DNA from 2 places in the Variovorax sp. 10L426 genome. Region 1 is predicted to be linked to the other one. Evidence: riboswitches for the same ligand, from Rfam matches in the RefSeq annotation. Region 1 holds a riboswitch; the other holds the start of a gene.

The links. A riboswitch is a leader RNA that binds a small molecule or an ion and turns the genes downstream of it on or off. The one in region 1 is predicted to bind glycine.
Region 2: linked by a shared signal. The riboswitch ahead of gcvT (glycine cleavage system aminomethyltransferase GcvT) and the one ahead of AC1DHL_RS21425 (D-amino acid dehydrogenase) in region 1 are both predicted to bind glycine.

What each region holds. Positions count from the first base shown of each region.
Region 1 covers NZ_JBFTJF010000015.1:63,848-72,061, forward strand. The annotation lists gene AC1DHL_RS21420 (FAD-dependent oxidoreductase) at 1-1,218, shown strand, start outside; glycine riboswitch at 1,245-1,345, shown strand; glycine riboswitch at 1,350-1,455, shown strand; gene AC1DHL_RS21425 (D-amino acid dehydrogenase) at 1,544-2,866, shown strand; gene AC1DHL_RS21430 (FIST signal transduction protein) at 2,827-4,095, opposite strand; gene AC1DHL_RS21435 (PhaM family polyhydroxyalkanoate granule multifunctional regulatory protein) at 4,139-4,906, opposite strand; gene AC1DHL_RS21440 (copper chaperone PCu(A)C domain-containing protein) at 4,972-5,871, opposite strand; gene AC1DHL_RS21445 (TonB-dependent receptor) at 5,897-8,212, opposite strand.
Region 2 covers NZ_JBFTJF010000004.1:139,125-162,210, forward strand. The annotation lists gene AC1DHL_RS07255 (IclR family transcriptional regulator) at 1-623, shown strand, start outside; gene AC1DHL_RS07260 (aconitase X) at 649-1,941, shown strand; gene AC1DHL_RS07265 (aconitase X swivel domain-containing protein) at 1,938-2,402, shown strand; gene ilvD (dihydroxy-acid dehydratase) at 2,399-4,090, shown strand; gene AC1DHL_RS07275 (Bug family tripartite tricarboxylate transporter substrate binding protein) at 4,103-5,077, shown strand; gene AC1DHL_RS07280 (flavin-containing monooxygenase) at 5,085-6,536, opposite strand; gene AC1DHL_RS07285 (hypothetical protein) at 6,560-6,844, opposite strand; gene AC1DHL_RS07290 (flavin reductase family protein) at 7,112-7,741, opposite strand; gene AC1DHL_RS07295 (DUF3014 domain-containing protein) at 7,825-8,721, shown strand; gene AC1DHL_RS07300 (RNA polymerase sigma factor) at 8,728-10,032, opposite strand; gene AC1DHL_RS07305 (YciI family protein) at 10,033-10,449, opposite strand; gene AC1DHL_RS07310 (YciI family protein) at 10,489-10,911, opposite strand; gene AC1DHL_RS07315 (DUF4124 domain-containing protein) at 11,088-11,657, opposite strand; gene AC1DHL_RS07320 (hypothetical protein) at 11,898-12,278, shown strand; gene AC1DHL_RS07325 (hypothetical protein) at 12,292-12,525, shown strand; gene AC1DHL_RS07330 (HugZ family pyridoxamine 5'-phosphate oxidase) at 12,522-13,037, shown strand; gene gcvP (aminomethyl-transferring glycine dehydrogenase) at 13,063-15,975, opposite strand; gene gcvH (glycine cleavage system protein GcvH) at 16,014-16,391, opposite strand; gene gcvT (glycine cleavage system aminomethyltransferase GcvT) at 16,453-17,649, opposite strand; glycine riboswitch at 17,664-17,774, opposite strand; glycine riboswitch at 17,790-17,889, opposite strand; gene AC1DHL_RS07350 (ABC transporter permease/substrate-binding protein) at 17,976-19,469, opposite strand; gene AC1DHL_RS07355 (alpha/beta fold hydrolase) at 19,661-20,449, shown strand; gene AC1DHL_RS07360 (ROK family protein) at 20,471-21,565, shown strand; gene AC1DHL_RS07365 (dienelactone hydrolase family protein) at 21,579-22,265, opposite strand; gene AC1DHL_RS07370 (phospholipase D-like domain-containing protein) at 22,348-23,086, opposite strand, start outside.

The DNA of each region.
Region 1 (8,214 bases):
CTCGGTGTAACGACGGCCTATTACCTTCAGCAACTCGGTCACGAGGTGATCGTGGTGGACCGCCACGCGACCCCCGCCGCCAAGGCCCGGGGCCGGGCCGAACCCAGCGAATCTGCGATTGCGCTGCAACGCTCCGAAGCGGATTCGGCCTATGCGCGACGAACAGAAGGCGGCTGGTCCCGCCTGCGCGCAAAGGTGCGTCATCGCATCGCCAAGCTGCTCGACCGAGCCATTGGCGAACCGGCGAAACGCGACCCGCTTGAGCACATGGTGCGTCTCGCCGCCTACAGCCGCGAGAGCGCACGTGCGCTGCGTGACGAGGCCGGCATGTCGCAACGGCCGCGCTCGAACGGGCTCATGAACTTCTTCACCGACGCCCAAGCCTTCCATGGGCGCATGGCCCGCGCACCCCACTGGTCCGAACTCGGCTGCGAGGAACGTCTGCTCTCCGCCGAAGAGGCCACGGGCCTGGAGCCTGCATTGCATGCCGTCGGCAGCAAGCTCGCCGGAGCGACTTTCTCGCTCGAGGACCCGGCACGCGATCCCGCCCAGTTCGCGGCAAGCATCGTCTTTCTTTGCCGCGCGGCCGGTGTGCGCTTCATGATGAAGCACACCGTGGTCTCGCTGAAGACGCGTGACGGCCGCATCAGTCATGTCGACCTGCTGGATGCACAAGGACAACCCACCACCGTGCGCGCGCAGTCCTATGTTCTCGCCCTGGGCGCATCGAGCGTTCCGCATGCGGAAGACCTTGGCATCGACATGCCGCTGAATTTCGTTCGCGAGTACATCGCCACGATGCCGGTCAGGGACGCCGCGCACGCACCGCACATCGTGCTGCACGACCGACAGGGCAAGCTTCGAATCGCACGCGTCGAGAACGCCAACGGTGTCTATCTCCGGGTTTCTTCCACCGTGCGCGTGAGCCATGACGAGCAGAGCGAGCCAGACTCGGACCGCTTCGAAGCGATCCTCAGGCGCATCGAGGCGCTGTTTCCCGGCATGACTGACACCGCGCAGGCTTCGTTCGAAACCGCCATGCACGCGGTGAGCCGCAATCGGCTGCCAATGGTCGGCAAGACGCGAGTCCCCAACCTGTTCCTCAATACCGCCCCGGGCACGGCGACATGGACGCACGCCTGCGGCGCGAGCAAATCGATCGCCCGTATCGTCAGCGGCTTGCGGCCCGAACTCGACTTCGCCTTCAGAGGGCTGTAGCCAGCCGGGCGCGGCGCCCCTACAATCGCCGCACTGCAGGAGAGCGGGCCGCTTGGCGGCCCCACCGAAGGCGCAAACTCCCATAAACGCTCAGGTCGGCTCGCACAAACGAGCCTGTACTGCACCAACTGTCAGAGCCGTCTGGAGAGCCATCACACCACGTGATGCACCGAAGGAGCAAACCTGTTGCGGGCGCAACGGGTGAATCTCTCAGGTACCGAGGACAGGGGGAGCGGCAACTTGGACGCACGGTCCGGTTGCTTTTCTTTTTCACAGCATCCGTTTCCGTTCGAGCCAAGAGCTGCAACCTTCGAGGGTTCTTGAAATGCGCGTGATCGTTCTTGGCGCCGGCTTGCTCGGCGTGACTTCGGCTTACTTCCTCCAGCAACTCGGCCATGAAGTGACCGTGATCGACCGGCAGGCCACACCTGCTGCCGAAACCAGCTTCGCCAACGGCGGCCAGATATCAGTGAGCCATGCCGAGCCCTGGGCCAATCCGAGCGCACCGCTGAAGGTGCTGCAATGGCTCGGCAAGGAGGACGCTCCCCTGCTCTTCCGCCTCCGCGCCGACATGCGGCAGTGGCTCTGGGGACTGCAGTTCCTGCGCGAATGCACGCCGGCGCGCACCCGCCACAACATCGAGCAGATCGTTCGCCTGGGCACCTACAGCCGCGAAACGCTGCAGCAACTGCGCCGCGACACCGGCATCGCCTACGACCAGCGGACCCAGGGCATCCTGCACTTCTATACGACGCAGAAGGAATTCGACGCCGCTCTGGCGCCAGCCGAACAGATGCGCGCATTGGGCTGCGATCGCCGCGTCATCTCGGCAGATGAAGCAGTGAAACTTGAGCCCGCGCTGGCGCACGTCCGCCCGCAACTGGCCGGCGCCACCTACACCGCCGAAGACGAATCGGGCGATGCGAACCACTTCGCGCGCGAACTCGCAGCGTTGGCCAAGGCCGCAGGTGTTCGCTTCCTGATGAGCCACACCGTGACCGCTCTTCGTGAGGCCGGCGGAACGATCGACCATGTGGAAGCGACCGATAGCGAGGGCCGGTTCCAGCGCATCCGGGGCGATGCCTTCGTGCTGGCCATGGGTTCCCTGAGCCCGCTGCTTGCCGCGCCGCTGGGCATCCGCCTGCCGATCTACCCGGCCAAAGGCTATTCGGTCACGATGCCGGTCGTGGACGCGCCCAAGGCCTACCAGGTGTCGTTGACCGATGACGAATTCAAGCTCGTCTTCTCGCGCTACACCTCCGAAACCGGCGATCGGATGCGCATCGCAGGCACGGCGGAGTTCAACGGCTACGACCGCGACCTGAACCGCGTGCGCTGCGAAGCCATCGTGCGACGGGTCGAACAATTGTTTCCGGGTGCCGCCGACGCCACGCAAGCTCAGTTCTGGGCCGGGCTGCGCCCAGCGACGCCGAGCAACGTGCCCCTGATCGGCGCGACGAAACTGCCGAACCTGTTCCTCAACACCGGCCACGGCACGCTGGGCTGGACCCATGCCTGCGGCTCGGGCAAGTCGATCGCACGCATCGTCAGCGGTCTCGCGCCCGAGGTGGATTTCAGCTTCACCGGCGCGCGCGCAGAAACGAAGCCTCAGTCGTCGCTGGTGAAGACCGTCAAGACGCCGGTGTAGCCATACAGGTGGTGCCGCGCAATCTCGCCGGCGGCGAAGAAGCCGACCAGCGGCACATCGCCCAGCGCGTGTCGCACGATCTGCAACTCGGCGCCCGGCGCGCCGAAGTGCGGGCCGCCGCGGCCTGAGCAACTCACGTAGACGGCACCGGCGATGCGGCGGGCCGGATGCGGCGCCGCTTCGGCCTCGCCGGCCGCCACTGCGCGCGCGGTGGCCAAGGTTTGCTCCTCGGGCTCCAGTTCCTCCCGGATTTCGGCGCACACACGCATGAGGTCGGAGCGCGCGGCCTGCGCGTTGCGCCGGCAGAAGCTCAAGCGCATGCCGACTTCGGCCACGTCGGCAATCGCCACGCCGCGACGCGTCGGGTCGAGGCCAATGATGTGCCGCACCCGGACATCGGCACCCAGGTCGCGCGTACGACGGACGCCGTCGCTGCCGGCCTCGGCCAGCCCCACCAGCGTGGCACGCACCGCGTCCACCGCATGCTCGGGCGCGTCGAGGGATACGTTCAGATCGTCCAGCAGCACATCGAGTGCAGGCTCGCCATCGAGCGTCAGCAGCAGGTTGCCGTCGACCTCGGTGATTTCACGCTCCTCCGACACGGGTTGGCAGCCCTGCGTGACGCGCGACACCAGACGCACGCCTTCGCCGAACACCACGCCCGACAAGCCCCCCGAGAAAACGCCGCCCACGGCGCCATGTCCCGGGATGTTGCCGTTGCCGCCGACCGCGAACTGCAAGGAGCCGGCGCGCCCGGACGAGAGACCGCCGAACAGGTAGCCGGTGTCGGTGCGATCGGCCATCTCGGCGATCAGTTCGCCGAGTTCCGGCGTGCGCGGGTCCGCATGCACGAGCGCCGTGTTCGCCGCGAAGCCGCTCATCTCCGAATTGGCCAGAGGCGCCACGCCGGAGAACACGCGGTATTGATCGCTCGGCAATTCGCAGAGCATCAGGCTGAGTGCCGGCTCGTCGAAATACTCGGCGTTGTTGGCCGCCACGCCGACGCCCACGGTGCCGGACCAGTCGGTGATCTCGGGCAGTTCGGCGCTCAGATGGTCGAGGATTTCCTGCGCGTCGGCAGAGTAGTGGTCGGTGATGTAGAGCAGGCCCAGCGTGGGCGTGTGTGCGTAATCGGGCAACGCCATTTGCGCCCGCAGTTGAGCGAGCACGAGTCCGGCAGCCATGCGCCATTGCGGATGGGTGGCGTGGCCGGAAGGAAAGAGCTTCATGCGCTCGGCTTTCTGTGCGGGAAGGGGACGACGGTTGTCAGTGTCAGCGCGCCCGCTTGCGCGCCGGAGTCGACGACTTGCCGGCCGCGGTGGTGCTTCGGCCGGCGGCTGGCCTCTTCTTGGTTGCGGCAGGGGCAGGCTTGCGCGCGGCCTTGCCGGATGCCGGCGCCATCGCCCGGTCCATGGCATCGGACAGCGGTTGGGGCACGGCCGGCATCTTCAGCTGGGATGCTTCCTGCAAGGCAGCGCTGGCGATCTGCTGGAATTGCTGCGTCAGCGCGCCCCACCACTGAAGGGGGTCCACAACGCCTGCCGCATCATCCGACGGGCCGTCAGCCTTGGCCTTTGCGCGCTTCGACTTGGCGGCGGCCGCATCGGCTTCCTCGGAATCTGCCTTGTCTGCCGCTTTCGGCTCCGGCTCGGCCACAGGTGCGGGGGCCTGCGCCGGCGCCTCGTCGCGGAATGCGGGCGTCGCCGCGGCGGCCTGCCGCGTGAAGACGCTCGCCAGATCTTCCATCTGCACATTCATGCCGCGCAGCGTCGACAGCGTCATCTTCTGCACTTCGAGCGCCTGGATGGTCGCCTTGAGGGCGTGACCGTTCTGTTCGAGCCAGAACTGCACCGTCTTGAGCTCCTGGATGCGCTTGTCGACTTCCTCGACGCTGAGCGTCGGGGCCACCCAGCTGGAAAGGCTTGGCATGCCCGGAACCGCACTGGCGCCGGCCGAAGCGCTTCCGCTCGCCAGGTTCCTCAGGAAGTCGAAGCCGGGAACGAACTGACTGAAGGCGAAAGGCTTGCTTGCGTCGCTCATGAGGGTCTCCGGAAGAGTATTGTTGTCCGGGCAGCTTACTCCAAGGACGCGGGCTTTTGGGCGGGTCAATGCTTGTGTTCGCCGCCCGCGGGTACCGCGGCGCCGGTGAGCACGGGCACGTTGATATTCAGCGAAGTCTTCTGTCCCTTGGCATCTTCGAAGCGCAGCGTCATCGGCACATTGGTTCCGCTCGGCAAGGGCTGCTTCAGGTCGGTCAGCATCACGTGAAAGCCACCCGGCTTGAGCTCGACGGTCTGCCGCGCCGGCAACTCGACGCCACCCTCGACAGGGCGCATGCGCATGGTGTCGCCTTCCATCTTCATCTCGTGGACTTCCGCCACGCCGGCCACCGGCGTCGAGGCGCCGACCAGCCGCGCGCCCGACGGCGCACTGAGCTTCATGAAAGCACCGGTGCCGCTCTGGCCCGGCACCGATGCGCGGATCCAGGCATCGCGCACGTCGACCGCTGCCACGCCGGGCGCCAGCACGTCGAGCCGGGCGGCGGGACTCTCGAGACCCTTGGTGTCGTTGCCACTGGCCGGAATCTGCGCCCAGTCGGCGCTGCCGTTGTCGCAGGTCTGCAGCACCTTGAACCACAGGACGCCGGGCGTGGCCGGCAGCTTGCCGTGCAGCACGAAGTCGGCCCGCTCGCTGCCGGGAAGTGCCGACTGCGGGTTCTCCGCCGTCCAGCGCACTTCACCGCCGTTGTCGCCGGCCGACGGCGCTTCGAGCTTCCAGCCCTTGCGCGCCTGTGCATCGGTGAATGCGAAGCCCTTGGGCAGCCGTACGGCGATGCCGGTCGTGCTCTTCGCATCCTTGCAGGCGTGGCCGACGCGAAATGCGGCTTCGTAGTTGGTGCCTGCGGTACCGCCGCCGGGTGGCAGGGTCACATGGGCCAGGGCGCTGCCGGCGCCCGTCAGCAGGATGCAGGCGGCGAGATGCTTGTAGGTGAGAGTGGGGTTCATGGCAGATCCTTCGTGAAGTGTGGAGTCAAAGATCCCAGTGCAGTTCAGCGGTGTACGTGCGCTGGGGGTACGGATGGAAATTCCAGTATTGGTAGTTGTTGGCGTTGTCGATGCCGAAGGCCATCGACCATTGCTTGTCGATCTGATAGCGAACCCGCAGATCGAGTGTGATGTACCTGCTTGCGCCGAAATAGGCGAAGCCGTTGACGTCGCTGTTGTCCAGGTTGGAGTACTGAGTGCCGCTGTAGCGGACCGCAGCGGTATAGGACCAGTTGGCGTCCGGCTTGTAGGTGGCGAACACCGTCGAGCGCCACCGCGGCACGCGCGGCTGCCACTTTCCGATGCTGGCCGGGTTGGCCGGGTTTTCGGCGATCCTGGAGTTGGCGTAGGTGAGGCTCGCACCGAGTTCCAGTCCGCGCACGAACACGTCCTGGCCCGAGTAGGCGAGCTCCAGGCCGGTGGTGCGCACCTGCTTGACGTTCTGCACGCGCGAGACCGCCGGGTTCGTGCCCGGAATCACCTGGGTGAAGAGCGCATCGTCCGTGATCTCATGGAAGAGAGTCGCACGCGCCAGCGCATTGCCGAGGTCCTTTTCCGCGGACAGCTCTTCGGTCCACGACTTCTCGGGCTTGAGGAAAGGGTCGTTGATGAAGGACAGCGCACCGCCGGTGGTGGCACCGTAGAGTTCGCCGACCGTGGGATAGCGCACCGCACGCCCCACCGACCCCTTCAGCACGGTGTCGTCGCTCCATTGGTAGGCCAGTGCGCCCTTGGGAGAAGCGTCCGTCTCGTTGCGCGATGGGTAGGCCAGGTTGCTGGTCGCGGTCGATGTGAATCCATTGTCCGCCTGCCAGTTCTCCACGCGCAGCCCGAGGACGGTCTTCCACCGCGGCGCGAAGGCCCAGCTGTCCTGCGCCCAGCCGGCCACGGTCTGCGTGTTGCCGCCGACGTTGCTGACCAGGGTTCCGGAGGGGCCATCGAGCCAGCTGCCGATGACATTGGTCTTGAGAATGCCGAGCTTGTAGGCATCGCGCTCGAGGCCGAAGTCGACGATGTGGGCGCCACCGATCCCCTGTGGCCGCCACGTTCCCTTGGCCGCGAGCGTGTTCCAGCCCGTGGCCCCGCCCTGGTCCTGCAAGGTTCCGGCGCCGCCGAAGTTCGCGAGAGGTGGCGCCACCGTCGGCGCGCGCTGCTGGTCCTTCGAATAGTCGTACAGGCTGGCAGCGACCTCCCAGTCCCATTCGCCCTTGGTGTTGCTCTTGACCGAGAGGCCTTGCATGTAGTGGGTCTGGTCGTCGTTGGTCAGCGGAAAGGCGGTGGGCGCGAGATTGAAGCTGCGCCCCAGGATGTTGATCAGCCCGCTGTAGACCGGCTGGCCGGCGGCATTGCTCAGGTAGGTCGCGGGGCGGCCTTCCGAAGTGTTCTGCCACCAGCCGAGCGTGTAGGTCGCGGTTACCGTGGGCGAGAAGTCGTAGGCCAGCTTGAGCTTGGCGTGATCCTGGATCGTGTGGTACTGCGTGCCGGTGCCCAGGATGTACCAGGGCGTGTTCGTGGTGTTCAGCCCCAGCACGTAGCCTGTGACCGGCGTCCCTGCGCGCCCGGGCGTGCCCGATGCCACCGTGGCGGTGGTGAAGGTGAGCGGCTGGCTTTCGCTGTCGCCGCGGCTGACGTCGATCCACCATGACCAGTCGCCGCTGCGGCTGCCCAGCGACGCGCTGCCCTGCCAGCTGTTGAAGGTCTGGTGGGTGTTGTACAGGCTGTTGGGCTGCGACTGGAAGCCCGTGCTGACGTGGGCCTCGAGTTGCGACGGCATTCGCGTCACATAGTCCACCACGGCGCCGGCGGAATTGCCCGGATAGGCCGCGGAGAACGGCCCGTACATCACATCCACCCGCTCGATCTCCTCGGGCGTGACCAGGCCCCAGCGAGGCGCGAAGTTGGTGCCGTTGGCGATGCCGTTGCCGAGATAGTTCGACAGCAGGATGTCGTCGGCATAGACCGCCGAGCGCGCGCTGTTGCCGGTGCCGGAGGCGCGGGTCGACAGGATGGCGTGGTTGTAGTCGCCGATGTAGCGCTTGCGCACCAGGAGGCTGGGGAAGTACTTGAGCGCGTCCTCGCTGTCGGTGGCGTTGATGCGCGTCTCGATCTCCTCGCGCGTGATGCCTTCGATCGTCGTCGGAATCTGCGTCGGCAACGAAGTCGGCTGCCCGCCGGTGACAGTCACCACGCCCAGCGACTTGACGCGTTCGGGCGCATCGTCGGCGGCCTGCGCGAGCGCCGGCCCCGAAAACCATGGGAATGCCGTACTCAAGGCGAGCGACAGCATCGCTTTGTTGTTCATCG
Region 2 (23,086 bases), on a different contig from region 1:
TGCTCAAGATCGCGCCCGGGAGCGATCGCTTTTCGCTGGGGCCCGGTGTCGTGTCATTGGCGCGCGTGTTTCTCGGAGGCCTCGATGTGCGCGCCATCGCACGGCCGGTGATGCAGGGGCTGGCCGAGGAAATGGGCGCGTCGGTCTACCTCGCCGTACGCGACGGCATGGAAATGGTGCTGATCGAAGCTTGCCGTCCGCGCTCGACAATGCTTTCGGCGCGGCTCGACGTCGGTTCGCGCGCGCCGCTGCCCAATTCAGCGCTGGGGCGCGCCTACCTCTCGGCGCTCGATGAAGGCACGCGCTCGCAACTCCTCGATTCGATGCGTCTGCTGCGCGGGCCCGAATGGGACAGCCTCGCACCCGCCATGACGCGCGCCATCGGCGAAGCGCAGCGGCTGGGCTACTGCCTGTCGCTGGGTGAATTCCATCGCGAGATCAACTCGGTGTCGGTGCCGCTGATCGGGCCGGGCGACGAGATCATGGCCCTCAATGGCGGCGGTGCGGCTTTTGTCTTCACCGAGGAGCGCTTGCGCAACGAACTCGCGGCGCGCCTGCGCGAGATCGCCGAGCGCATTGCGCACGACATCGGTGGCCGTGTGCCCGGCCTGCCGGCGAAATAGCGTCAACCCACGGAGGTCGCAGGCCATGCACTTGAGCGATGAAGAACAATCGATGCGGGACGGCCGCGACGGAGCGGCCGTGCAGAAGGCCATGGATCTCCTGATCCGCTACGGCGAAGCCCTGGGCGCGGAGCGCCTGGTCGAGACACGCAACGTGTGCGCGACCATCACATCGACCACGCCCTTCCAGCGCGATTTCGCGCTCACACAGGGCGGCATGGATGCGGTGTTCTCCGAATTCAGCCTCGACAGCCAGGAGGCGGTGCCGATTCCGAAGTTCAAGGTCTTCACCAGCCATCTTCAGCTGGGCTTCGATCCCGGACAGCCCGAACGCATGGGTGTCAGCGAAGACATCGTTCGCTTCTACGAGAAGAGCGAGCGCCATGCCGCCGGCCTGGGCGCGCAGATCATGAACACCTGCACGCCCTATCAGGTGGGCAACATCCCGACGCGCGGCGAGCACTGCGCCTGGATGGAGTCGTCGGCGGTGATCTACTGCAACTCGGTGCTCGGCGCCCGCACCAACGCCGAAGGCCGCGAGAGCACCGGTGCGGCGATGCTCACGGGCCGCATCCCTTACTGGGGTTATCACCTCGACGAGAACCGGCTCGGCACGCACGTCGTGGAACTCGACATCGAGATCGAATCGGTGCAGGACTGGGGCCTCCTGGGCTACTACATCGGCGAGCAGGTGCAGGATCGCGTGCCGGTGATCCACAGCCGGCGCGGCATCGGCCGCGTGCCGAATCTGCCGCGGCTCAAGCATTTCGGCGCAGCGGCCTCGTCGTCGGGCGGCGTCGAGATGTACCACGTGGTCGGCGTGACGCCCGAGGCGCTGAGCCTCGAGCAGGCGCTCGGCGGCCGAAAGCCCGTGCAAGTGCTGCGCTACGGCGAGGCCGAGCGCCGTGCCACCTACGAAACCATCAACGCCACGGCGCGCAGCGCGGAGATCCAGTACGTGATGCTCGGCTGCCCGCACTACACGATCGAGCAGATCTGGGAGGCCGCGCAACTCATCGAGGGCCGCAAGGTGCATTCAGATTGCGAACTGTGGATCTTCACGCCGCGCGCGATCAAGTCGCTGGCCGATCGGAACGGCTACACGAAGATCATCGAGGACGCGGGCGGCATCCTCATGACCGACAGTTGTTCGGCCATGAGCCGTGCGGTGCCCAAGGGCACGAAGACCGTTGCCCTCGATTCGGCCAAGCAGGCTCACTACCTGCCGGCCATCCTTGGCGTGCAGGCCTGGTTCGGCAGCACGGCTGAATGCATCGACGCGGCGTGTACGGGCCGCTGGAACGGGAGCCTGGCATGAGCTCGCGAGTTGGCAACACCGACAACACCCTGGTGATCCGCGGCCGCAAGGTGGTCGGCGGCGTCGCCGAAGGCGAGGCGCTGGTCACGCGCGACCGGATCTCGGGCTGGGGCGGCATCGATCCGCGCACGGGCACCGTCATCGAAACGCGGCACTCGCTGCGCGGCCAGAGCTTCGCCGGCAAGGTGCTGGTGTTCCCCGGCGCCAAGGGCTCGTCGGGCTGGTCCGCGATGTTCCATGTGGCGCGGCTGATGAACACCGTACCTGCTGCATTCCTGTTCAACGAAATGACGACCAAGGTGGCGCTCGGCACGGTGGTCACGCATTCGCCATCGATGACCGACTTCGACCGCGACCCTCTGGAGTGCATCGAGACCGGCGACTGGGTGCATGTGGACGCCGACCGCGGCGTCATCGAAATCACGAAGAAAAACATCCACAACATCGGAGACACCCCATGACTCGGCCGCTACGCAGCAACTTCCCGCGCGGTTCCTATCTCTGGTCGGTTCGCAACGCCCACTGGCGTGCGCTCGGCATTCCCGAGGAAGACTGCGAGAAGCCCAAGATCGCGGTCGTCAACAGTTCTTCGGAGCTTGCGGCCTGCTTCAGTCATCTCGACCAGATCGCGGTGCAGGTCAAGGAAGCGATCCGCGCGGCGGGAGGTGTGCCATTCGAAATCCGCACCGCGGCGCCGAGCGACTTCATCACCGGGGCCGGCGCACGCGGCGCCTACATGCTGGCCGCGCGCGACCTGGTGACCAACGACATCGAAGTCGCCGTCGAAGGCGCGCAGCTCGACGGCATGGTGTGCCTCACCTCCTGCGACAAGACGGTGCCGGGCCAATTGATGGCGGCGGCACGGCTGAACATCCCGACGCTGCTCGTGCCGTGCGGCTACCAGCCGAGCGGTGAGTTCCGCGGCCGCCACATGGACATCGAGGAGGTCTTCATCGGCGCGATGCATGCCGTCACCGGCAAGCTGCCATTGGAAGAGCTGGTCGGCATGAGCCGCGAGGCCATTCGCGGCCCGGGCGTGTGCTCAGGCCTTGGCACGGCGAACTCGATGCACATCGTGTGCGAGGCGCTCGGCCTCGCGTTGCCCGGCAGCGCACCGGTCGCGGCACTGAGCCCGAAGATGATGGCCGATGCCCGCGCTGCAGGCGCCCGCATCGTGCAGATGGTGTGGGATGACCTGAAGCCGCGCGACATCCTCACGCCCGGCGCGTTCGCGAACGCCGTGCGCGCGGTGCTGGCCATCGGCGGTTCGCTGAACACGGCGAAGCATCTTCAGGCCGTGGCAACCGAGGGCGAATGCGGCGTCGATGTGTATGGCCTGTTCGAGCGCCTCGGCCCCGAGACGCCGGTGCTCGCGGGCGTGCGTCCGATCGGCGAACACAGCATCGAGCAGTTCGAGGCGGCGGGTGGCTGTCGCGCGCTGATGAGGCAGCTCGAACCGCTGCTCGACACGTCGGCGCGCACCGTCAGCGGTGAGACGGTCGCGGGCAATCTGCGCGACGTCGCGGTGGCCGATGTCGAGGTCATCCGGGCCATCGATCGACCGGTTGCGCAAAAGCCCGCCATCGTGTTGCTGCGCGGCAATCTCGCGCCGGAGTCCGGGCTGATCAAGACCGGCATCGTCGAACGCAAGGTGCGCCGGTTCACCGGACCGGCCGTGTGCTTCTGGAGTTCGGACGAAGCGATCGCTGCGCTGAAGCAGGGAAGCATCCGCCCCGGACAGGTGATCGTCATGCGCGGCGCCGGAGCCTGCGGCGGTCCCGCGATGGGCGGAGGCGCATCGCGTGTCGTGTTCGCGGTCGATGGGGCAGGGCTCGGCGACGACGTTGCGCTGCTGACGGACGGCCATCTCTCTGGCCTCGTGTGCAAGGGGCTGGTGGTGGCCGAGGTGTCTCCCGAGGCGGCGCTTGGCGGTCCGCTGGGGCTGCTCGAAGACGGCGATGTCATCACCATCGACCTCGACGCGCGCCGCCTCGACGTCGAACTCGATGACGCGCAGCTTCAGGCGCGCCGCGCCGGCTGGCGTCCGCCGCCGCCCACGCACGACACCGGCTGGCTGCAGCAATATCGGCGCAACGTGGGTGCGCTCTCGCAGGGCGCCGTCCTGGTGCGGTCCGAACGGGCACGCTGAAAGGAGGCCGCGATGCAACGCAGAACAATCCTGCAAGGGGCGGCAACCATCGCCGCCGCGCTCGCGCTGCCCATCGCCGCGAGTTGGGGCGCCGAGGCCTATCCGCAGAAGCCGGTGCGCCTGATCGTCGGCTTCGCGCCGGGCGGCGGTGCCGACGTGATCACGCGGATCATGGCGGACGGTCTTTCCAGGCAACTGGGGCAGCAAGTGGTGGTCGAGAACCGACCCGGCGCCGACGGCGTGCTTGCCGCACAGGCGGTGAGCAGCGCGCGTCCCGACGGCTACACGCTGCTGATGGGCACCAACACCGCGATGGTCGCGGCGCCCACGATTCGGCCGACCGCGCCCTACGATCCGTTCAAGGCGTTCACGCCGATCAGCAGCGCGGGGCAGTTCTCGATGTTCCTGGTCGTCCCGTCCGCGCTGCCGGTCAAGAGCGTCAACGACCTGCTGGCGCTGGTCGCGGCCAAGCCTGGTACCTACAACTCGGCTTCGAGCAACAGCGCCTCGGAGCTCGCCATGCTGCAACTGCTCGGCGACCGCAAGGTGGTCAATGCACGCTACAAGGGCGACATGCAGGCGATGACCGATCTGCTTGGCGGTCAGATCCAGATGATGTTCACCACCGGAACGCTGGCGCCGGGCTTTGTCAAGGACGGCCGCATCCGCGCGCTCGTGACACTGCAACCGGAACGCAGTGCCTTGCTGCCCAACGTGCCGTCCGCCGGGGAACTCGGACTCGGCAAGCTCACCATCACACCGTGGGCCGGCTTCTTCGGCCCGCCGGGACTTCCGCCGGAGATCGTCGAGAAGCTCTCGGCTGCGCTGCAGGCCACGATGAAGCGGCCCGAGGTGCGCGAGCAACTGGTCCAGCAGGGCTTCGAGGGCTACGGCATGAGCCCGGCGAATTTCGCCGCTTTCTTCCGCACGCAATACGACGCCTTTGGTTCGACGGTGCGCGAGCACGGCGTCAGGTTCGATCAATAGCGAGTGCCTAGGCAGAGAAGCGCATGACCCCGTCGTCCACCGCGCCGTAGCGCAAGGTGAAGAAGTCCGAAAGGTAGTTCTGGTTGAGCTTCCAGGGCTTTTTTTCGCCTTGCCTGGGCAACTGACCTGCGGCGCGCTGGAAGTAACCCGAGGAGAAGTCGACCCAGGGCTGCAAGGGCATGGCCGGATCGTCCGCCATCGCCACGCACCGCCGCGCGCCGGTTTGCTGCATGTGATTGAGCAAGCGACAAACGAAGGTGGCGGACAGGTCCGCCTTCAGCGTCCAGGAAGCGTTGGTGTAGCCGAAGACCGACGCGAAGTTCGGCACGCCGGCGAACATGATGCCCTTGTAGTTCACGAGCTCCGCTGGCTCCAGCTTGCGACCATCGACACGAAGCTCGATGCCGCCGACCACCTTGAGCCTCAGGCCGGTTGCCGTCACCACCAGGTCGGCGGGCAACTCCGCGCCGCTCGCGAGCTTGAGGCCAGTCTCCGTGAAGGACTCGATCTGGTCGGTCACCACACTGGCGCGCTGCGTGCGGATGGCCTTGAAGAGATCGCCATCGGGCACCAGGCACAGGCGCTGCTCCCAGGGGTTGTATCGGGGGGTGAAGTGCGTATCGATGTCGTAGTCGGGACCCAACTGGCGCCGGACCTGCTTGATCAACGCGGACTTTGCGAATTGCGGCCTGTGGCGGCAAACCCTGAAGAGGACCAGGGCAAGCAGCATGTTTTTCCACCGTGCGAGGGCGTGGGCGGACGAGGGCCCGAGATGTCGGCGAAGCCAGGTGGCGATCCGGTCGACCGAGGGCTGCGTGGCCACATAGCTGGGCGAGCGCTGCAGCATCGTCACGTGCGCCGCGTGCCGGGCCAACTCGGGCACCATCGTGACGGCAGTGGCGCCGCTGCCGATCACGACCACGCGCTTGCCCGCGTAGTCGATGTCGTCGGTCCATTGCTGGGGGTGCACCACGCGGCCGGCGAATCGCTCGCGGCCGGGAAAGTCCGGCGTGTAGCCCCCGGCGTAGTCGTAGTAGCCGCTGCACATCAGCAGAAAGCCGCAGCGCAGCGAAAGCGGCTCTCCGTTGCCGTCTTCTGCGTCCACCGTCCACTGGGCCGCCTCCGACGACCAACTGGCGCGTCGGACGCGATGGCCGTAGCGGATCAGTGGGTCGATGCCTTGTTCATGCGCCGTGTCGCGCAGGTATTGCAGGTTGGTGGGTCCATCGGCGATGGATCGGGCTTCCGTCCACGGCCGGAACGAGTAGCCCAGCGTGTACATGTCCGAATCCGAACGCACGCCCGGATAGCGAAAAAGATCCCATGTACCGCCAAGCGTCTGTCGCGCTTCCAGGATGGCGACGCTGCGGCCCGGACACAGCCGCCGCAGATGAGACGCCGCCCCGATGCCTGACAGGCCGGCGCCGACGATCAGCACGTCGACGAATTCATCGGCCATCGTTCGGTGATCTGGCGCGTGCCTCAGCCTTTCGCTGCGCCGTCACGGCGATTCGCGCCCAGCGCATAGACGACCGGCTTTTCATCCGTCACCTTCGGGGGCGCCGCCCCGCTGTCGCCGACAGGCACGTGCGAGGTGCCGTAGACCTCCCGCTCCAGTCGCTTGGCGCGGTCCGCATACATGCGGGCGAGGGCGCCGTGGTGTTCGGCGGCGGCCTGGTGCTCGATGCGCGCCAGATTCGCCTCCTCGAGCAAGGTCATGATGCGTCGCAAGTGGCCGTTTCGGCCGTGCTGAAAAATGCTGAACATCGGATTCCTCCAATCAATGCAGCGCTGAGGAAGCTGTTTTAACTTCAATCGCCCGGGCCGTGTGGGTCAGCCGACCCAACCATTGACGTAGTCCTACAGGCCGATGACCGTTCGCCTGACAAGGCAGTAAATTGGAGGGCGTTGCCCGCGGTCAGCGGTCGATGGGGGTCAGGCGTGCCAGCACAGTCGCCTCCATCTCGGCTGCCCAGTCGGAATCGGGAATTTCGATGCGCAGCAGCAGACGGTAGCGGCCTCGGCTGAGCCGATCTACATCTCGTCGATGGCGGTGCTTCGCATCTCGCCCTGAGCGGCGAGCGAATAGCGTTCGCGCGTCTTCACATAAAAGCTCGCACCGAATCGGCCGACCGGAAAGTAGTGCTGCAGGCGAACGCGCCACGCGTCGGTGTCGATGAGTTCGTCGCGCGCGTGCATCCAGCGCACCTGGCCGATGAAGATTTGCCGGCTCTCGGTTTCCAGCGTTTCCCATAGCGTGCATTCGAAGGCGACCGGTGCCTCGGCAATGCGCGGCGGCTTCACCGCATGGCTCGGCAGGGCGGTGAAGCCGACGATGTCGAGTTCGCTCACGTGCGGCGGGTGACGCTCGCCGCAACGGTGCATCTGCTCGGCGATGTCCTCGTCAGCCAGGTGGATGACGAACTCGCCGGTCCGCACGATGTTGGCGGCGGTGTCTTTCAATACGCCGTCCTGCAGCCGGTTGACGCTGATCATCACGATCGGCGGCTCCTCGCCGAGCATGTTGAACATGCTGAAGGGCGCGGCGTTGACGACGCCGTCGGCCCCCAGCGTGGTGACCAGCGCGATCGGTCGTGGCACGATCAGGCTCGCCATGAGCTTGTAGCGTTGGTATTCCGTCAGTGTCGAGAAGTCGATGTTCATGGTGTTCTCGTGGGCGGTCACAGGGCGTTACGGCAAGCCGTGCCGCAGTAGTTTCCAATGGACAGGGAAAGGAAGATTGAAACATGCCCCAACGGGACCCAGCAGAATTCAGGCCAGCTCGCGAATCCTCGATGTGGATTCCCGCGATCGTGGTCGTCGCGATCCTCGCAGCCTCCTTCGCGTGGTGGCGCTGGTCGCTGCAGAAAGAGACGCCACCCGAAGCTCCGCCGGTTGCAACAGCACCGCAGCCCCAACCGGCGCCGCCCGACGTGCCCGCGCCTGTCGCGACGGGGCCGCAGAACCTGGTCGAGCCCCTGGCCGAGCCCGACAAGACGCTCCCGCCCTTGAACGACGCCGACGCGCGCGTGACCGGCGCGCTCACCGACCTGCTGGGCAAGAAGGCGGTCGTGTCGTTTCTCCAGACCGACGGTTTCGTGCGGCGCGTCGTCGCGACGGTGGACAACCTGCCGCGCACGCAAGCGTCTTCGCGCCTGTGGCCGGTGCATCCCACGCCGCAGCGATTCGAGACTCAGGGCGATGGCGAGGTCAAGACCATCGGTATCGACAATGGCAGCCGCTACACGCCCTTCGTGCTCTTTGTCGAGTCGGTCGACACCGCTCGCGCGGCAGCGCTTTACGCGAAGCTCTATCCGCTGTTTCAGCAGGCGTACGAAGAACTGGGCTACCCGGGCCGCTATTTCAACGACCGGCTGGTGGCCGTGCTGGATCACCTGCTGAAGACGCCGGAGCCGGCGGGGCCGGTGCAGGTCAGGCTGACCGAAGTGAAGGGCGAGTTGAAGGACGAGGCGGTCTCCCAGACCCCCTGGTTGCGGTATGAATTCGCCGATCCGCAACTCGAATCGCTGTCCGCGGGCCAGAAGATCCTGATCCGCATGGGTCCGGTGAACGAGCGGCGGATGAAGGCCAAGCTTGGGGAATTTCGCCGGCTCGTCGCGACCGGCGCCGTCGCGAAGAAGTAGGGGACTTCAGTCGGTGGCCGTGTCGCTGCCGGTGCATGCCAGCGCCCGCATCAGCAGCAGCTTGCGTTCCCGGGCGTTGCGCGTGAGTTCGGCGGCACGCTTGAATTCGGCGCGTGCTTCGCGCTTGCGGCCGAGCTTGGCGAGCAGGTCGCCGCGCACGCTCGGCAGCAGGTGATAGCCCTGCAATTGAGGCTCCGAAAGCAGCGTGTCGACAAGTTCGAGACCGACGGCCGGGCCGAAAGCCATCGACAGCGCGACGGCACGATTGAGTTCCACGATGGGAGAGGGCGCGAGCTGGGCGAGCGCCTCGTAAAGCGCGGCGATGCGCGGCCAGTTCGTGTCCGCGGCGGTGCGTGCACGCGCATGGCAGGCGGCGATCGCGGCCTGCAGCGCGTACGGGCCGAGCGCTCCGCCGAGCTTCTCTGCGCGCTCCAACGCGGCGAGGCCACGGCGAATCAGCAGGCCGTCCCAGCGTGCGCGGTTCTGGTCGAGCAACAGGATCGGATCGCCCTGCGCATCGACGCGCGCCGAGGCGCGCGAAGCCTGGATTTCCATCAGCGCGGCCAGGCCGTGGACTTCGGGTTCGTCCGGTACCAGTTCGGCCAGGATGCGGCCGAGGCGCAGCGCTTCCTCACAAAGCGCGGGTCGCATCCAGTCGTCGCCGGCCGTGGCCGAATAGCCTTCGTTGAACACGAGGTAGATGACCTCGAATACCGAGGACAGCCGGGCCGCGAGCTCGTTCGCGCGAGGCGCCTCGAAAGGTACGCGCGCCGCGGCCAGCGTGCGCTTGGCCCGCACGATGCGCTGGGCGATCGTCGGCTCGGGCACGAGGAAGGAACGCGCGATCTCGTCCGTGGTGAGTCCGCCGAGCAAGCGCAGAGTCAAGGCGACCCGCCCTTCGCGCGGCAGGACCGGATGGCAGGCCGTGAACATCAGGCGAAGGATGTCGTCGCCCACCTGGTCGTCGAGCGCCGCGTCGACCGCCTCGGCGAAATCCGACGCCGCCATGGCGTGCTGCGCATCGAGTTCGCGACCGATTTCCGCTTCCTTGCCGGCGTGCAGGCTCCGCTTGCGCAGGAGATCGATGGCGCGGTGCTTCGCGGCGGCCGTGAGCCACGCGGCGGGATTCTCGGGAATGCCTTCGCGCGGCCACTGTTCGAGTGCAGCGACCAGCGCGTCCTGCGCAAGTTCTTCCGCCACGCCGACGTCGCGCACCATGCGCGCGAGCGCACCGATGATCTTGGCGGATTCGATGCGCCAGACGGCATTGAGGGCGCGATGCGCCTCGTCGGCGGGCGCGATCGACGTCATCTATTTCCTCTCGCGGAGGAGCGCTTCATGCCTGCGCATCTCGGGCGTGAACTCGGCGCCGAAGTCCTCTGGTTCGTAGATCTGGCGCAACTCCAGCTCGACATGGCCGTCGCCGTCGATGGGCGGCCAGCGCTTGACCCACTCGAGCGCTTCTTCCCTCGACTTGACCTGGATCAGGGTGAAGCCGGCGACCAGTTCCTTGGCTTCCGCAAAGGGGCCGTCGATCACCGTCGGCTTGCCCGCATTGAACTTGATGCGCGCTCCCTTCGAGCTGGGCTGGAGGCCCATGCCGTCGAACATCACGCCGGCCTTGATCATCTCTTCGTTGTACTTGAGCATGTCGGTGACGAGCTGCTCGGTGGGCATCATGCCGGCTTCGGTGTCCTTGTCGGCCTTGCGAATGATCATGAACTTCATGTCTGGATCTCCTGGGTGTCTTCTGGATGCGTCGCGAGGTCAGGCTTTCTTCGCGGCGACTTCCGCGAGCAGGCGCTCTTCCTGCTCCCTGAGTTCGGGCGTCAATTCGGCGCCGAAGTCGTCCAACTCGAAGACCTGGCGCAGCTCCACTTCGGTGTTGTCGTCGAAGGGCGCGCGCTTGAGCCATTCGATGGCTTCTTCCCGCGAGCGCACCTGCCAAAGCCAGAATCCGGCCACCAGTTCCTTGGTTTCGCTGAAAGGCCCGTCGATGACCGTGCGCTGCTTGCCGGAGAAGCGCACCCGTGCGCCCTTCGAACTCGGGTGCAGCCCATCCATCGCGAGCAGGACGCCAGCCTTGACCAGCTCCTCGTTGTACTTGCCCATGTCGGTCAGCATCTGCTCCGTGGGCATTGCGCCTGCTTCGGATTCCTTGCTGGCCTTGACGATCACCATGTATCGCATGTCGTTGCTCCTTCGAGGTTGCGAGTCCGGTTGCCTATCGATATGACGGCGATTTTCCGGCCTCTGCATGCACGTCGAAGCAGCGACGACGAAATCGACAGGCTCGACGCCTGCCGCTGTAAAAAAATGTTGTTCAGCCGGCAAGGCGCGTTTTCAGCGCCGTGCCGTCCGCCGGTTCAGCGGCAGACCACGGTCGTTCCCACCGGCTGGCAGGTTCTTCCATCGATGCTGCGAAAGCGGTCGAGTTGACCGGAGTGGGTGAAGTGGTTGCCCTGCATGTCTTCGCAGGTTCTGGATCCGCAATTGCGGATGCGCGGCCGCATGTCGCGTGGCCGGGACGGGCGGGAGATGCCGGGCGCGGGATACAGCCCGTCGTCGATCACGATCGAGTCCACGCCGCGATCGCTCCAGCGCGAGTCGCTCGGCAGCGCGCTGCCGCCATTGCCGTCGCGGCGGCCGTCGATGATGATGGGGCCCGAAGGTGCTTGAGGCGGGATTGCCGCGACCTCCCTCGAATCGCCTGGTGGAGCGCCGGCGTCGATGCTCTGTTCGGGCCGAGGGTCATTGGGCCCGCGCACGACGCTGACCGGCTCCACCGTCGACACGCGCGCCACCTTCTTGGCGCCCGCCGGGCATGTGCCATCGGTGTAGCTCACCCTGCCCGCCGCGTCCGCGCAGCGGATCACGTCGGCGCCGGCCATCGGGCCGACCGCGAACAGAACCGCAAGAAGGACAAGGTTGCGCATGGTGCGTCTATTGTGTTCCTTCTGCGAGACAACAACACGCGAAGTGGGACGAAAGTACTCACCGAAATCTGGGGCTTCAACCCTTGATCGACGCGCTTGACATGCCTCGACGTCGCAGCGCACGATGCATCGCAGCCGGAAGAAGAGCATCCAATCCGGCTGTATGCGTGCGCGGCCGGGCATGCGTGCCGTGGACCGCGATGTGTCCATTCACACGAGGGGAATCCGTTGGAGAACGCAATGACATCGAAACTGCAAGTACGTGCGACCCTGTCGGCGGCGTGCATGGCTCTGGCGCTGACGTGCGTACCAGCCAAGGCGGCCGAAATCCCGGTTGTGACCGGCGAGCAATGGACTACGTCGAACCCCGCCGTGAAGAAGGCGTATCTCGTGGGGCTCGCCAATCTGGTTCAGGTCGAGGCGGCCTATTCGTCGAGAAACCCGCCGAGCGATGCCCAGAGCTTCATTCCGCGACTGGCGAAGGGAATGCAGGGGCAGACGCTGGACGGCGTGAGTTCCGGCATCGACAAGTGGTATGCGGCGAACCCCGACAAGCTCAAGCGTCCGGTGCTCGACATCATCTGGTTTGAAATGGCCGTTCCCGGTCTTCAGAAGAAGTGAAAGGAAACGGATCATGAAACGACTCAACTGGACACTGGCCGTGGCTGCCGCGGTGCTCGCCGTGGGCTGTACCGACATGACCCCGCAGCAACAAGGAACGATGAGTGGCGCCGCCATGGGCGCGGCGGCCGGCGCAGGCATCGCCGCGATCTCCGGAGGCGACGCCTGGACCGGTGCGGCCATCGGCGGACTTGCGGGTGGTGTCGCCGGCAATATCCACGGTGGCAGGCAGCAGCAACGTTGGTGAGCGATGGGCAACGCGAGGCCACGCCGCCTCGTGAAGCCAGGCTGACGCGAGAGATGCGGGCCCTCTTGAAGGCCCGTCGCACCGCTGCCCTGGGGACCATCGATGACGATGGCTCGCCCTTTGTCTCGATGGTTCCTTTCGCCGTGGAGCCTTCGCAAGCTTGCCTTGTCATCCATGTGAGCGGACTGGCCGCCCACAGCCGGCATCTTCAACAGAGGCCGGGACTGTCGCTTCTCGTCACGGCGCGCGAGGTGCATGGCAAGCCCGTGCATGCCTTGCCGCGCGTCACCCTCGATGGGGCGGCGGGACGGCTGGAACCCGGCAGTCCCGAGTGGAAAGCGTGCCGTGACGCGTACCTGAAGCGATTTCCCGAGGCCGAGCCCATGACACAGCTCGGCGATTTCCGGTTCGTCGCCATTCGCGTGACAGGCGGCCGGCACATCGCCGGATTCGGAGCAGCGCGAGATGTCGACGAGGAAGAGATCCGACGCGTCTTGCGCGCGATGAACTGAACCCGTCGGCCCGCGCGCGTTCAGCTCAGCGAGCGGCCGCCCAATCGCCCACCGGCACGCAACTGCAGAACAGGTTGCGATCGCCGTAGACGTTGTCGACTCTTCCGATCGGCGGCCAGTACTTGGCGCCCTTGAGCGTCGCGAGCGGGAACGCGGCCAGTTCGCGCGAATAGGGTCGCGTCCATTCGCTGCCGAGCAGGCTGGCGGCAGTATGGGGTGCGTTCTTGAGCGGGTTGTCTTCCTTCGGCCAGACGCCTTCCTCGATGCGGCGGATCTCGCCGCGAATGGCGATCATCGCGTCGATGAAGCGATCGAGTTCGGCGAGCGGTTCGCTTTCGGTGGGTTCCACCATCAGCGTGCCGGGCACGGGGAAGCTCAGGGTCGGTGCATGGAAGCCGTAGTCGATGAGCCGCTTGGCGACGTCTTCGGCGGTCACGCCGCTGGCATCCTTGAGGGGACGCAAGTCGAGGATGCACTCATGCGCGACGTGGCCATTCGGACTTGCGTAGAGCGTGGGATAGTGATCCTTCAGGCGCGCGCTGATGTAGTTGGCGCTGAGGATCGCGGTCTCGGTCGCCGCCTTCAAGCCGGGCGCGCCCATCATGCGGCAGTACATCCAGCTGATCGGCAGCACGGCCGCATTGCCCAGCGGTGCCGCCGACACCGCGCCCACGCCGTGTGAGGCGATGCCGCCCGTCGCATGGCCCGGCAGATACGGCACCAGGTCCTCGACCACGCACACAGGGCCGACGCCCGGACCGCCGCCGCCATGGGGAATGCAGAAAGTCTTGTGCAGGTTCAGGTGACTCACATCGCCGCCGAACTCGCCGGGCGCTGCCACGCCGACGAGCGCATTCATGTTGGCGCCGTCCACGTACACGCGACCGCCGTGCGCATGCACGATCTCGCACAGCTCCTTCACACGGGTCTCGAAGACGCCATGGGTGCTGGGGTAGGTGATCATCACCGCGGCCAGCTTGTCGCCATGGGCACCGCATGCGCGCTTGAGGTCGTCGATGTCGACATTGCCTTCGGCATCGCAGGCCGTGACCACCACCTTCATGCCGGCCATGTGGGCACTGGCCGGATTGGTGCCGTGCGCCGAGAAGGGAATCAGGCACACATCGCGATGGCCTTCGCCCCTGGCTTCATGAAAGGCCTTGATCGCAAGCAGGCCCGCGTACTCGCCCTGCGAGCCCGCGTTGGGCTGCAGGCTGATGCCCGCGTAGCCGGTGGCTTCGCACAGCCATGCGCGCAGCTGCTTGTCGAGTTGGGCATAGCCCTGGAGCTGTTCAGCCGGCGCGAAGGGATGGATGTTCGCGAATTCGGGCCAGGTGATCGGGATCATCTCGCTCGTCGCGTTGAGCTTCATGGTGCAGCTCCCGAGCGGGATCATGCTGCGATCGAGCGCGAGGTCCTTGTCGCCGAGGCTGCGGATGTAGCGCAGCATCGCGGTTTCGCTCTTGTGCGTGTTGAAGACCGGATGCGTCAGGAATGCGCTGGTGCGGCGCAAGTCCTCGGGGATGCGCGAGGCGATCCGGCCGGCGAGTTCGTCGAAACGCGGCATCGGCGTGCCCGCGGGCACGAACAGCGCCCAGAGCGTCTCGATGTCGGCGCGCGTCGTGGTTTCGTCGAGCGAAATGCCCAGGTGGTTCTGCACGCGCAGACCCAGGTTGATGCAGGCGGCCTCGGCGCGTTCCACGATCTTCGCGGTGTCTTCGCCGGTCTTGACGGTGAGCGTGTCGAACGCCGTCGCGTTGATCAACTCGCGGCCCATCTGTTCGAGACCTTGCGCGAGGATCGACGTGAGTGACGCGACGCGCTGCGCGATGCGACGGATGCCCTCGGGTCCGTGGTAGACCGCGTACATGCTGGCGATCACCGCGGGCAGCACTTGCGCGGTACAGATGTTGGACGTCGCCTTCTCGCGCCGGATGTGCTGCTCGCGTGTCTGCAGCGCGAGGCGGTAGGCGGGCTCGCCGTGCGTGTCGACGCTGACGCCCACGATGCGCCCGGGCAGCGAGCGCTTGAATTCATCGCGGCATGCCAGGTAGGCGGCATGCGGGCCGCCGTTGCCCATCGGCATGCCGAAGCGCTGCGTGCTGCCGCAGACGATGTCCGCATCCCATTCGCCGGGCGGTGCGAGCAGCGTGAGCGCGAGCAGGTCGGCCGCTACGCAGAAGGCTGCATCGAACTGGTGCGCGTGGCCGGCGAGCGGTCGCAGGTCGTGTACGTGACCCGTCGTGGCGGGGTATTGCGCCAGCACGCCGAAGAATTCGCAGCTCGCCATCAGGTGGGGCAGGGTCTCCGACACCGTGCTGACCCGTACCTCGATGCCCAGCGGCGCCGCGCGCGTCTTGATGACCTCGATGGTCTGCGGGTGGCAGTCGCCCGACACCAGGAACACGTTGCTCTTGCTCTTGACGCTGCGGCGCGCGAGCGTCATCGCCTCGGCCGCCGCGGTGGCCTCGTCGAGCATCGACGCATTCGCGATGGCCATGCCTGTCAGGTCACAAACCATCGTCTGGAAATTGACCAGCGCCTCCATGCGACCTTGCGAGATTTCGGCCTGGTAGGGCGTGTAGGCGGTGTACCAGGCGGGGTTCTCCAGCACGTTGCGCAGGATCACGCCCGGCGTGTGGGTGCCGTAGTAGCCCTGTCCGATGAAGCTCTTCGCCACCTTGTTCTTCGCGGCGATGGCCTTGAGTTCGGCCAGCGCGTCGGCCTCCGTCACCGGCGCAGGCAAGCGCATCGGCCGCGCGCGCCGGATGGCCGGCGGCACGATGCCGTCGATCAGTTCGGCCCGCGTGGCCGAGCCGATCGCCGACAGCATTCGCGATTCGTCAGCAGCTTCGATGCCAATGTGGCGCGCGATGAATTCCTCGGCGTTCTCAAGCTCGCTGAGCGAAGGGAAGAGGGGCAGGACGGATGTCGACATGGATGGAGGGCTCAGGAGGGCAGGGGACTGGGATTAGCTCAGTTTTCGGCTGCGAACTTTTCGTACGTGGTGTCGTCGAGCAGGCTTTCGAGTTGCGTCACCTCGCTGACGCGCGCCTTGAAGAACCAGCCTGCGTCCATCGGCGCGCTGTTGGCGAGCGAGGGGTCGGCGCGCAGCGCTTCGTTGACTTCAGTGATTTCGCCGGAGACCGGCATGAAGACGTCGGCGGCGGCCTTGACCGACTCGACCACACCCGCGACCTCGCCCTGGGCGAAAGTCTTGCCCACTTCAGGCAGATCGACGAAGACCACGTCACCCAGTGCGTCCTGCGCGTGGACGGTGATGCCGACGGTGACGAGCGTCGCGTCCGCTTCCTGGCGAACCCACTCGTGATCCTTGGTGTACTTGGTGGTCATGAACAAAAGCTCCTTGAGATAAGAAATCGGAACGAAATCGGCAGGACTTGAAGATCGGGTCTCAGCCGCGGAAATAGCGCGCCGGGACGAAAGGCATGGTGCTGACTTCCATCAACACCGGCTTGCCGCGCACCATCGCCTGGATGCGCGTGCCGGGCTCGGAATAGGCCAGCGCAACGTAGGCCATGGCGACGGGCCGGTCGACCGTGGGACCGAGCAGTCCACTGGTCACCTGGCCGATGGCGAGGCCTTCGAAGGATTCGAGCAGCGTGCCGTCGCGCACCGGAACACGCTCCAGCGCGACGAGGCCCACGCGTTTGCGCTTGAGGGTGTCGTGGTCGAGATGGCCCGCCGTGCCGTCCGCGGCAGTGAGTTGCGCCAGCACCTTGGCCGCGCCCGGGAAGCCGCCTTCGCGCGCACCACCGGACCGTCGCACTTTCTGCATGGCCCAGACGAGCGAGGCTTCGACTGGCGTGGTCGTCTCGTCGATGTCGTTGCCGTAGAGGCAAAGCCCGGCTTCGAGCCGCAACGAATTGCGCGCTCCCAGGCCGATGGGCTTGACCTCGGGTTGCGCGAGCAGCAGCCGCGCAAGGCGTTCGGCGTCCGCGGCGCCGACGGAGATCTCGAAGCCGTCTTCGCCGGTGTACCCGCTGCGGGTCACGAAAGCCGGAATGCCGCCGATCTGCACGGCGCCACCGGTCATGAAGACAAAGCGCTCGACGCCGGGCGACAGACGCGCCAGCGTCGCGCCAGCCTGCGGTCCCTGGAGCGCGAGCAACGCGTGGTCGGGCATCGGCAGGACCTGGCAACGGTGCCCGATCTTCGCGGTGATGTGCGCGATGTCGGCCTGCTTGCAGGCGCCGTTGACGATCACGAACAGCGAGTCGTTGCCCTCGTTGAAGAACATCAGGTCGTCGAGGATGCCGCCGTCGTCATTGAGCAGCAGTCCGTAGCGCTGCTTGCCGGGCGCCAGGCCGATCACATCCACCGGCATCAGCGTCTCGAAGGCGGCCGCGGCATCGGGGCCCGACAGGCGCAACTGGCCCATGTGGGAAATATCGAAGAGTCCCGCAGCCTCGCGCGTGTGCTTGTGTTCGGCCATGAGGCCCGCCGGGTATTGCACGGGCATCGAGTAGCCGGCGAAAGGCACCATGCGCGCGCCAAGCTCCACGTGCAGTGCGTGAAGCGGGGTCTTCAGAAGATCGTCAGTCGATGCGGAGGCCAAGGCACTCTCCAAAAGGGGGCAGTCCAGATCCATGGCCGAAGCCATGGGCCACCCCTGCTGTCCGCTTTACCTGAGAGATTCACCCCACGATCGGGGCTTGCTCCTTCGGTGGACGAGTCCGTCGTCGCGACGGGTCGTCTCTCTCCAGCAAGGAAACGCCCTGAATGCGGGCGCTTCGCCAGTCCTTTTGCCTGAGCGTTCGGGCCCGTGCTTCGATGGGACCTGCGCCTTCGGCGGCCCCGACGCGGCGGGGCTCTCTCCTGACTGCGCGAGTGTAAGGGATCGAAGGCGTGCCCAACGGCGAATTCAGTGAAGTTGCTGCACCGGAAGAAGCCTGTCGATGCGTTCAGTTTCAAGTTTCAGTATTTGCGACGCATCAGGTATTCGATGCACTCGAAGAATGCCTCGCTGAGCAGGGCCAGCACCGCCGCGGGTATGGCCCCGGCGACCAGCAGTTCGCGATCGTTGAGTGCCAGGCCGGTCACGATGCGTTCGCCGAAACCGCCCGCGCCGATGAAGGCCGCGATCGTCGCGGTGCCGATGGCGATGGTCGTCGCCGTCCGCACGCCGGCAAGGATCGTGGGGAGCGCGAGCGGCAGCAGCACCACCCGCAGGGTCTGGCCGCCGGTCATTCCCAGCGCGGTCCCTGCCTGCCGCAACCCGACCGGGACTTCGGCCAGGCCGGTGACTGTGTTCCGCATGATCGGCAAGAGCGAATAGAGCGTGAGCGCGATCAGCGCCGGCACCAGGCCGATCGCGCCGACGGCCGAGATCAGGATCGCCAGCAGTGCGAGCGAGGGAATGGTCTGCAGCAGGCCCGTGAGCCCCAGGACGAGCGCACGCGCGTTCAGGTGCGGAAAAACGAGGACTCCCACCGGCACCGCGATCAGGATGGCGACCCCGACCGAGACCGCCACCAGGAGCAGATGTTGACGCGCGAGGCGGACAAGGTCGGGGCCGAACAGCTTGGCGAGGAAACCCCGTGCCGCGGCTTCCTTGGGGAGGGCGGAGCCGGTTGTCTTGGCGGCGGGTGCCTGGGCGACGATCTTGCTCTGCGCCAGGAAGTCACGCGCGATCGCGTCGAACGCCACGCCCTGCAATTCGGCACGCGCATTCATTGCGATCATGGCGTGCTCGTCGACGCGGCCTTCGAGTTTCTGCAGTGCCGCCCACGCCTTGGGCAATCTTGTCGGCACGTCGAGCCGGTAGAGCACCACCGCGTCGTAGCGAGGGAAATATTGGCGGTCGTCCTCGAGCACACGGAGGCCGAGATGATCGATCTTGGCGTCGGTGGTGTAGATGTCGGTGACGTCGATCTGCTTCGCCGCGATGGCGTCGTAGGCGAGCCCATGATCCAGCCCCGTCGGCGTCTGTGTGAAACCGTATCGCGCAGCCAACCCTTGCCAGCCGTCGGCGCGGCCGATGAACTCGTTCGACAGTCCGAGCTTCAGTTCAGGATGGCTGGCGAGGTCGCTCAGGCTTCGCACGCCGAGGCGGTCCGCATCGGCCGCGCGCATGGCGAGCGCATAGCCGTCGTTGAACCCGAAGGGAATCGCGGCGCCCAGGCCCAGCGGCCGGAGCGCCGCGTTCATGTCCTCGAGCGTCATCGACTGAGGACTCTTGAGGATCTCCAGGGCGATGGTGCCGGTGTATTCGGCATAGAGATCGATGCTGCCGGAACTCAAGGCCTCGTAGACGATGGCCGTGTTGCCGAGTCCCTGCCGGACCACCGGGGGGGCGGCGGTATGCGGCGCCGCGGTCTGCGCGAGAACCTCTGCCAGGATGTACGACTCGGTGAATCGCTTGGAGCCGATGCGAAGTTCGTCGGCCCCGCCTTGCGCGTGCGACGGCATGGGGTTGCCCAGAAGGCCCAGCAGGCCCAGGCAAGCCAGGGAGGTGAGCCAGATTCGGCGCAGTGGACGCATCGACCCAGTGTATCGGCGTCATGGCGGCGAGGACCATCCGATGCGCAGGCTCGTTCTCCTACAAAGGATCGTGCGCCGTGCCGATGCTGCGCTGCAGCGGATGAACGCAGAATGAACAAGTGCGGATCAACTATGTTCGACGCGGTGAAGGCAAGCCCCTGTTGCTGGTCCACGGCCTTGGCGGCACCTGGCGGTCGTGGCGGACCGTGCTGACGCCGTTGGCCGCACAGCGCAGTGTCGTGGCGATCGATCTGCCGGGTTTCGGCAAGAGTCCGGAGCTGAAAGGCGAAGTCTCCATTCGCACGATGTGCGACGCGGTCGCTCAGTTTCTGCATGAACACGACCTGATGGGCATCGACGCCGCCGGCAGTTCCGTGGGGGCGCAATTGATTCTGGAACTGGCGCGGCGCGGCGGCGTGCTGGGGGCGGTCGTCTCGCTGGGGCCTGTGGGCTTCTGGGAAGGATGGGAGCGCCACGCCTACCGGGCCTCCGTCTGCCTCTCGTGGCGGCTGGCGCGCGCGCTGCAGTTCGCGATGCCGGCGATCACGACGCACGAATGGTCGCGCGTGCTCCTGCTGAGGCAGGTATCGGCCCAAGCCGCCGGCCTTTCGCCTTCGATGGTTCTGGACGAAATGCGCAACTGGGCCTCGGCATCGTCGTTCAGCATGATGCTGAAGAGCCTGGTGCAAGGGTCGCCGCAAGAAGGCGTGGCGGCCGGGAGCCTGGACAAGCAACTCGTGATCGGCTGGGGGCGCTTCGACCGGATCTGCTTCCCGAGGCAGGCCGCTCGCGCGCAGGCGCTTTTCCCCGATGCGCACATCCATTGGTTCGAGCGATGCGGCCACTATCCGCATTGGGATGCGCCGGAGGAAGCCGCACGCCTGATACTTGCGACCACGGCCGACTGAACGGCGCATCCGGGAAACACGATGGCAAAAGAGAAAGTCGAAAAAGACGCGCATCCTCTGGCCGACGTGCACGGCGCACGCGAACTGCCTTCGGTCGTGGTCGAGGGCTACAGCCTCCAGTTGCACGACAAGGACGGCTTCATCGGCGACCAGGCCAGCCAGACCGCCTTCAGGGAACTGCTGGAACGCTGGCGCCGCCGTCGCCGAAAGAAGGGAAACGACCCGCTGGGCGGTCTTCATTCCAGGGAGATGAGCAAGAAGATGCTCGACCAGGCGCTCGGCGAAAAGGCGTCCGAGGCGGCGGACGTGGTCCACGCGGTCATCGAGGAATTCGCGGAAGAACTGGCCTCGGTGATCGATCGCTTCATGCGCCAGCCGTCATGGAAAGGTGTCGAGCGCGTCGTCATCGGCGGCGGCTTCCCCGAAAGTGACGTCGGAGAGCGGGCGATCCTGCAGGCAGCGGCCATGTTGCAGGAGATGAATCAGTCGGTGCAATTGGGGCGCATCAGCCATGCGACAGACGATGGCGGCCTGCTCGGTTGGGTGCACCTCGTGCCGCCGCCGCTGCTGAAGCGCCGCGACGCCATCCTGGCGCTGGACATCGGCGGCACCAATGTGCGCTGCGGCATCGTCAAGACGCGGATCAGACGTTCGCCCGACCTCTCGCACGCCAAAGTGATCCACCGCGAAAAATGGCGCCATGCCGACGATGGCCCGAGCCGCAAGGCGCTGGTCGACCGGCTCGCGAAAATGCTTGAAAAGCAGATCCGCCATTGCAAGAAGAAAGGCATCCGACTCGCGCCGTTCGTCGGCATCGGTTGCCCCGGGCTGATTCGCAAGGACGGATCGATTTCACGCGGTGCGCAGAACCTCCCCGGCGACTGGGAGAGCGAAAACTTCCATCTGCCGAGCGAGCTGTGCAAGAGGCTCCCGCTCATCGACGGCGACCCCACCGTCGCGCTGATGCACAACGACGCGGTCGTCCAGGGGCTGAGCGAGTTGCCCTTCATGCAGGACGTGAAGCGCTGGGCCGTCCTGACCATCGGCACCGGGCTTGGCAACGCGAGCTACACCAACAAGGCCAGCAAGGCCGACAAGGCGACCGCAAAGCGTTGAAGCGGCCGCGCCCTCAGGCGAGTTCGCGCCCAAAGAATCGCACGGTGCGATCCCACGCACGCTGTGCCCACACGGCGTCGTATTGCGTGATCGGAATGCGCCCCGGGCCTTGGGCGTCTTCATTGGCAAAGGCGTGCTGCGCCTGGTAGCGATGGCCTTCATAGCGCACGCCCGCGCCACGCAGTTTCTCTTCGAGCGCGTCGGCACCCGCGATGGCAAAGGCCGCATCCTGCGTGGCCCAGTGCGCCATCACCGGTGCGGAGATCTTCGATGCATCGACGTACTCCAGCGGCGGATACCCGTACCACACGACGATGGCGTCGGCTTCAGGTGCCATCGTCGAGGCCAGCACCGTCAACGCGCCGCCCATGCAGAAACCGGTGACGCCCACTTTGCCGCCGCGCGCCTTCAGGAACTGCACCGCGCCGCGCACATCTTGCGAGGCCGCGTCGGCGAAGTTCAAGCCGTCCATCAGGTGATGGGCTTCCTCGGCCTCGACGGTGGATTTCCCGCGATAGAGGTCGGGCACCAGGGCCGTGAAGCCGGCCCTGGCAAAGCGTTCGGCCACGCCCCGGATCTGGTCGTTCAAACCCCACCATTCCTGGATCACCACCACCGAGCCGAAGGTCTTGTCGGCCTCCGCGAGATACCCTTGAACGGCGCCGCCGTCCGGACGGTTGAACTGGACAAGCTTTCCCATGCATCTCTCCTGAAGTGTTCGAGATCGAGAAGGCGAGTATCTGACAAGGCGGCGTCGTCGGCACGCCGGCCGGCGAGTTCGATCAGAGCTGGAAGGCGATGGTGAGGAGGAGGCCTTCGGCCAAGTCACGCAGGATGCCGGGTCGGCGCGCGCGATAGTTCTCGCCGGCGGAGGCTGTCGTTTCGATCCACTGCGCGAGCCAGTCGACCTGGTCATGGCCGTAGAACACCACGGCTGCCTCGTGGTTGATCAGCAGGCTGCGCAAGTCGAGATTGATGGAACCGCACATCGCGAGATCCTCGTCCACGACCACCGCCTTGGCGTGCGCCATGAACGGCAGCATCCGGAATGTCACCCCCGCGCGCGCGAGGTCGCGCATCGCGCGTGCCCGGACGAAGTCGGCCAGGCGGTGGTTCGAATGCGCTGGAATCGCGATCGTCACCTGCACACCGCGCCGCGCGGCCAGACGCAGCGCGTCGCGCAGGCCGTCGCCGGGCACGAAGTAAGGCGTGATGGCCAGCAAGCGTTGTTCGGCGCGAAAGCAGGCGTCAACCAGCAGCGCATGTGCCGTGTCCTCGGTCTGGTCGGGGCCGCTCGGCAGGAACTGCGCGAGGTTGCCCTCGGCCGGCTTGTCCACGGCGGCCGCAGCGCGCGCCTTGCGCTTGCGCACCGACGACCAGTCATGGTCGAACTGCCGCGCTGCCGCGGCGGCCACGCTGCCCCGGAGATCGAAGGACAGATCGCGCCATGCGACCGGGTGCTCGTCGTTGCCGGTGAAGTATTCGCCGGCGAGGTTGCGGCCGCCCGACCAGAGCCAGCCG